Panacibacter ginsenosidivorans: one gene and its partner. The protein of the gene in region 2 interacts with the protein of the main gene of each other region in a pairwise test. Links are inferred from orthologs where the notes say so. Each region holds a gene or a part of one and is shown on either strand. Other genes may lie near its edges.

Evidence for each region.
Region 1: the proteins of gyrB (region 2) and gyrA interact in binary tests that used the Escherichia coli proteins (3 or more experiments, as listed by UniProt). The link is inferred for Panacibacter ginsenosidivorans from one-to-one orthologs.

Annotation. Positions count from the first base shown.
Region 1 is NZ_CP042435.1:193,192-196,651, forward strand. Bases 1-3,196 are described here. They hold gyrA (DNA gyrase subunit A), read left to right. Parts: upstream 1-383; coding sequence 384-2,996; downstream 2,997-3,196. Other genes in these bases: FRZ67_RS00850 (DUF4339 domain-containing protein), read right to left, coding at 1-62; FRZ67_RS00860 (hypothetical protein), read left to right, coding at 3,010-3,196. In the rest of the region: more of FRZ67_RS00860, read left to right, coding at 3,197-3,460. UniProt on the Escherichia coli protein: A type II topoisomerase that negatively supercoils closed circular double-stranded (ds) DNA in an ATP-dependent manner to maintain chromosomes in an underwound state.
Region 2 is NZ_CP042435.1:2,925,916-2,929,321, reverse strand. Bases 320-3,223 are described here. They hold gyrB (DNA topoisomerase (ATP-hydrolyzing) subunit B), read right to left. Parts: upstream 2,810-3,223; coding sequence 830-2,809; downstream 320-829. Other genes in these bases: FRZ67_RS12345 (hypothetical protein), read right to left, coding at 3,025-3,223; FRZ67_RS12355 (hypothetical protein), read right to left, coding at 324-530. In the rest of the region: FRZ67_RS12360 (DUF4870 domain-containing protein), read left to right, coding at 1-148; more of FRZ67_RS12345, read right to left, coding at 3,224-3,351. UniProt on the Escherichia coli protein: DNA gyrase negatively supercoils closed circular double-stranded DNA in an ATP-dependent manner to maintain chromosomes in an underwound state.

The DNA of each region.
Region 1 (3,460 bases), 2.7 Mb from region 2 along the record:
AGTTCTTCAGCAGCATAAGGTCCTGTTTCTTTGTTGTCGCGTAAAAGACGGTACTGTTTCATCTCGAAGGAGTTAGAACTGGTATAATGCATAACCTGTTCCCTTTATTGTAAAGGAATCGTTATAAATTATATATACTGCAGCATAAAGTTCTGAATGCACAAGTGAGTGACACAACTGGCGATGCTCAAAGAACAAATAGTTTGAAGCCAATAACCCTCTTTTTTGATACCAGCTTTTGAACAAATGGCATCGTCCCTTGCGTCGCAATCACTTTATCTTTCTGTCTTTTATTCAACTAATAAAAGTTATCTGCACCTTGTGCATAAAAGAATGTAAAAAAGCCTTGTTTTTTGCTGCATTTCATACCCAAAAAGTTAGATTTGCAATCCCGCAAAAAAAGGGTTCAACAGAAGTATTTTACAACACGTATGGAAGAGAATCTATTGCCAGAGCAAACCAGTGATAACGATCGCATTATCCAGGTAAATATTGAAGAGCAGATGAAGACTGCTTACATTGATTATTCAATGTCAGTTATAGTTGGCCGCGCATTACCCGATGTAAGAGATGGGTTTAAACCTGTACACAGGAGGGTTTTATTTGGAATGAATGAGCTGGGAAACAACAGCAACAAGGCTTATAAAAAATCAGCACGTATAGTAGGTGAGGTAATGGGTAAGTTTCATCCGCATGGTGATGCATCCATTTACGACACATTGGTGCGTATGGCGCAGGAGTGGACCATGCGATACACGATGGTGGATGGCCAGGGTAACTTTGGTAACCAGGATGGAGACATGCCTGCTGCCATGCGTTATACTGAGGTTCGTCTCCACAAGATTGCGGAAGCCATGCTGGAGGATATTGATAAGGATACAGTTGACTTTCAACTAAACTTTGATGATTCTTTGCAGGAACCAACTGTACTTCCATCAAGAATTCCGCAACTTCTGGTAAATGGTAGCAGTGGTATCGCTGTTGGCATGGCAACGAATATGATGCCGCATAATCTCAGTGAATCTATCGATGGTTGTGTTGCCTATATTGATGATAAAAATATTACAGCAGAAGACCTGATTAAATATGTAAAGGCACCTGATTTTCCAACAGGTGGCGTAATCTATGGAATGGAAGGTGTAAGACAGGGCTTACTTACAGGGCGTGGAAGGGTAGTTCTTCGTGGTAAATGTCATATTGATACAAAAGCCAGCGGACGTGAGCAGATCATTATTACAGAAGTGCCATACCAGGTAAACAGGGATACGCTTACAGACCGTATTGGTCAATTAGTAAATGAAAAAATAGTTGAGGGTATTGCCCATGTAAACAACGAAAGCAATAACAGGGAAGGTACCCGCATTGTTGTTGATCTTAAGCGTGATGCAGTAGCCAACGTAGTTATCAATCAAATATATAAATACACTGAATTACAGACCAGTTATGGTATTAATAATGTGGCTCTTGTAAAAGGCAGGCCAAAGATTCTGAATGTAAGAGATCTAATAAGTGAATTTGTAGAATTCAGAATGGAGGTTGTAACAAGAAGGGCACAGTTCGATCTTAAAAAAGCAAGAGAAAGAGCACATATTTTGCAGGGTTATCTCATAGCATTGGATCATTTGGATGAAGTGATCAGATTAATCAGAAGCTCAGCTACACCAGATCTCGCAAAAGATAACCTGATAAATGCTGGTTGGGGTATTGATGAAATTCAGGCGAAAGCAATTTTAGAATTACGTCTCCAAAGGTTAACTGGAATGGAGCGTGATAAAATCAAAGAAGAGTTTGATAACCTGATGAAATTGATTGCCAGCCTGGAAGAATTATTAGGCAGTGAACAACTTAGATATGAGTTAATTAAAAAAGAGTTATTAGAGATAAAAGAAAAGTTTGGAGATGCCAGGAAGACTGAGATTCAATACCTGGCAGATGAGATGAGGATTGAAGATCTTATTGAAGAAGAGGATGTTGTGATAACTATTTCTCATTTAGGTTATATCAAAAGAACATCGGCTTCCGAATATCGTCAACAACGCAGAGGTGGAAGGGGTGCAGTTGGAAGTAAAACAAGAGAAGAAGATTTTGTAGAACATTTGTTCGTAGGATCTACACATGATACAATGATGTTCTTCACGCAACAAGGACGTTGTTATTGGCTTAAAGTTTATGAGGTTCCGGAGGGTGAAAAACAAAGTAAAGGCAGGGCTATACAAAATCTTATTCAAATACCACCGGACGATAAAGTAAAAGCTATTATTAATGTCAGGAATTTTGAAGACAAAGAATATAACAGTAACCATTTTATTATACTTTGTACCAGGAAAGGCGTGATAAAGAAGACTTACCTGGAAGATTTTAGCAGACCAAGAGCAAATGGTGTAAACGCCATTAATATTATTGAAGGAGATGAGTTGATTGAAGCTCGTATGACCGATGGCAATTCTGAAATAATGATGGCTGTAAAAAGTGGACGTGCCATTCGTTTTCCCGAAGAAAAAGTAAGACCAACAGGGAGAGGGGCTATTGGTGTAACGGGTATAGAAGTTGATGATGAAACAGATGAAGTGATTGGCATGATATGTGTCAATAAAGGCGAAACAGAAAAAACAGTACTTGTAGTAAGCGAAAAGGGGTTTGGTAAAAGAACTTCCGTAGACGAATATAGAATTACTAACCGCGGGGGAAAGGGTGTGAAAACTATCAACGTTACTGAAAAAACTGGTAAGCTTGTAGGTATTTTAGATGTTAGCGAAAAAGAGGATTTAATTATTACATGTAAATCTGGCATAACTTTAAGAACTGGTATATCAAGCATAAAAGAAGCAGGTAGAGCTACCCAAGGAGTTATTCTCATAAGGCTTGATAATGGAGATGAAATAGCTGCAGTTTCAAAAATTGAAGAGCAGGAAATAAACGGTAAACATGAAGAGACCGGGAATAGCGAAAGCAATGAATCAAATGATAATCAATCTGAAACAACAAATACTCAATAATAAAATACACATTATGAAAAAAGTGTTTTTATCTCTAGTGCTTGCTTTTTTTTCACTGTGGGTCGCGGCGCAATATAATGCTGTTACTTTGTATTATAGTACAGGAAAAATAGAAGATGCAAAAAAGGAAGTTGACAAACTTATGGCGGACCCAAAAACAAAGGATAAGGCTGAGACATACATATGGAAAATAAACGTTTATAGTGAATTATATGCTGATAGCAGTTTAACTACTAAATATCCAAGTGCCCGAGTAGATGCTTTTGAAGCTCTAAATACATATGTTACTAAAGAGCCCGATCTTAAATTGTTAAAGGAGCAAGGTGGTAGAGCCATGAATATTTTATATGGTAATTCCTTCAACAGTGGAAGATCTGCATTTACTGCTAAAGATTGGAATAAAGCATATGATAATTTTGCTTTCTGCCAGCAGGTGAGTGAGTTTATAGGTGCACACGGCCTGA
Region 2 (3,406 bases):
TTGTATTCCTCTTTCTATAATTTTAATAGGTATTCCTGTTCTTATACTTATTGGAGTGCTTTCATTGGTTTGGAGAATTGTCGCGACAATTAAAGCAAGCGAAGGCAAAATATACAGGTATCCTTATTGTTTACGATTGATCAAATAAAGGGAATCTTTTGTATCCGGCCGCATTACTACTATAAATCATTTCTTGCGTCGCACTCTTGTACAGTTTGTTCTTTAATGATCAAAATATTTTCAAAGCATACTATTGCTCAGGCATATATAAATAAAAAGCAGCGAAAACTTTCGCTGCTTTTTATTTGAATCTTGTATAGATCTTAGAAACCTTTCTTTGCCACACCATCAGCAATGGCTTGTAAAGCTTTCGCTTCGCTAAGAATGGCCGCCATTTTATTTCCTTTTCCATCATGACCGGAAGCCATATAACCGCCTTTTGCAGTTTTGCTTACAACAGCATCCTGCATAGGAACATTCTTTTCTTTTGTTTTAAGGCAGTATGCTTTAATCATTTTCGAAGTGTCCATTTTTAAGTATTTAATTGGTTAGTTAATAGATTTTTACCCTTAGAAACAGCACAATCTATATTTTTTTTTTATAATCTGCAACAGACGTAGAAAAAAGTATTGCACACAAAAACATTCACAAGTTTCCTGCCAGGACGAAATTTTACTCCAACGACTTCTTTTTTCCTGCCGAAATATCAACTAAAAGTACAAGTGTGCGACGCAAGAGAAGCCTCATAGCAAGAAAAATGCAGGACCCATAAAAAAGAAAACCATGCATAGTTTGCATGGCAAATATTTTTAAAAGAAACCGGAATTAGTTACACATCAATCCTCGCATACTTGGCATGCGATTCAATGAATTCGCGGCGTGGAGCTACTTCATCACCCATCAGCCTTGTAAAAATTTCATCTGCAGTTATCATATTATCAATGGTTACCTGCTTCAATGTTCTGCGTGTTGGGTCAAGTGTAGTTTCCCAAAGCTGTTCTGAATTCATTTCGCCAAGACCTTTGTAGCGCTGTGTAGTTACGCTGTCGTCTTTACCACCGCCAAGCTTGGTAATAAGTGTCCTGCGTTGATCTTCATTGTAGGCGTACTCCTGCTCTTTACCTTTCTTAATAAGATACAAAGGTGGCTGTGCAATGTACACGTAACCTTGTTCTACCAGTTCTTTCATGTAACGGAAAATGAACGTAAGAATCAGCGTTGCAATGTGCGAACCATCTACATCGGCATCCGTCATGATAATAAGCTTATGATAACGCAGTTTAGCAAGATTCAATGCTTTTGGATCTTCCGGCGTTCCAACGCTTACACCCATTGCTGTAAACATATTGCGTATTTCCTCGTTCTCGTAGATCTTATGCTCCATGGCTTTCTCTACGTTCAGGATCTTACCACGCAACGGAAGAATGGCCTGGTGACTTCTGTCGCGACCGGATTTTGCTGTACCACCGGCGCTATCACCTTCAACCAAAAATAGTTCGCATTTTTCAGGGTCACGTTCGCTACAGTCGGCCAGTTTACCAGGTAATCCGCTTCCGCTTAGAACAGTCTTACGCTGTACCATTTCCCTTGCCTTCTTTGCTGCCACACGTGCCTGCGCAGCAAGAACAACTTTACTGATGATGTTTTTAGCCTCTTTTGGATTTTCTTCCAGGTATGCTTCCAATGCACGGGCTACGGTTGTTTGCACAATACCGCTTACTTCGCTGTTACCAAGTTTTGTTTTTGTCTGGCCTTCGAATTGTGGCTCCGGAACTTTCACAGAAATAATAGCGGTTAAGCCTTCACGAAAATCATCACCTTCTACTTCCACTTTTGCTTTTTCAAATAAGCCTTGCTTATCACCATATGTTTTAAACACCCTGGTAAGCGCCTGTCTGAAACCCGTTACGTGTGTGCCACCTTCAATGGTGTTGATGTTGTTAACGTAAGAGAAAATATGCTCTTTAAAATCGTCATTGTAAGTCAGTGCTACATCTACTGCTACATTGCTTGCTTCATCATGTGCTTCCACATACAATGTTTTAGGGATAAGCGGCGTACGTTTAGCGGCAGTATCCAGCATTTCAACAAACTCTACAATGCCACCTTCGCTGTAAAAATTCTTGCTGTAATTATTACCGTCTTCATCCTTTTCACGAAGATCTGTGATAGTAATACTGATACGTTTATTAAGAAAAGCAAGCTCACGAAGACGGCCTTCAAGTATTTCCCTGTTGTAAATACCTGTCTGGAAAATGGTCATATCCGGCCAGAAGTGAACAGTGGTACCAGTTTTTTCGGTAACACCAATTTCACGAACAGGATATGCTGGTATACCCGTATGGTATTCCTGTTCAAATACTTTTCCCTCGCGGTTTACGGTTACATGTAAAGTACTGCTCAATGCATTTACACAACTAACACCCACACCATGTAAACCACCAGAAACTTTATAGGTATTTTTATCAAATTTACCACCAGCATGCAAAACAGTCATTACAACCTGTAAAGCGCTTACACCTTCTTTTTGGTGAATACCTGTAGGAATACCGCGACCATCATCACTAACACTGATGGAATTATCCTCATGAATAATAACAAATATGTTTTTGCAATAACCGGCCAGCGCTTCATCAATGGAGTTATCTACAACTTCGTATACCAGGTGATGTAACCCTTTTACACCTATATCGCCAATGTACATTGCCGGTCTTTTTCTTACGGCTTCCAGGCCTTCCAAAACCTGTATACTGTCTGCACCGTAGCCATTTTGTTGGGGAGATACGGCAGGCTTTAATTCTTCGCTCATATGTGTGTAATACCTGCATTTTTTGCAAGTGGGCGAAGTTAAGTAAAAGCAACTGTTTAACAGCTATCTTAACGGCCAATTTTCCCACAATTTTCCCGGTGATTTTTTGATAGATTTTGGTGTTTTTTGAACCAGGCTTTGCAGCATGAATAAAGCTTTCGTTGCGTCGCACTCTTGTGCTGGAGCAAATGTTGCAGCATAATTGAAAACATGCCTTAATTAACCCATTTATCCAATAATGTTTTATTATTACTGATCTTCCCAACGATTCTATATTTTGAATAGTAAAGAATGCCGGATTGTTCAGCTATTTCTTTTACAACAGCTTTCGGATTTACCCATTTGGAATGTATAAACCAACATGTTTTTCCATCGTAATAAATAAAACCAACATGACTGTCCAAACCAACAATAAATAAACCTGCACCTTTTTCTTTCACAAAACTCAATGTAGAATCAAGCGGTTTATTCGAAAATGTTTTGATGTCTTTCTTGTCTGCAAATGCTTTTATAATTTGTTGGGAAGCTGATTGACCAATCATTACCCTATTTAAAGAAATTCCTGCGTCACAGAAGTTCTCATTTGAAATGATTGAA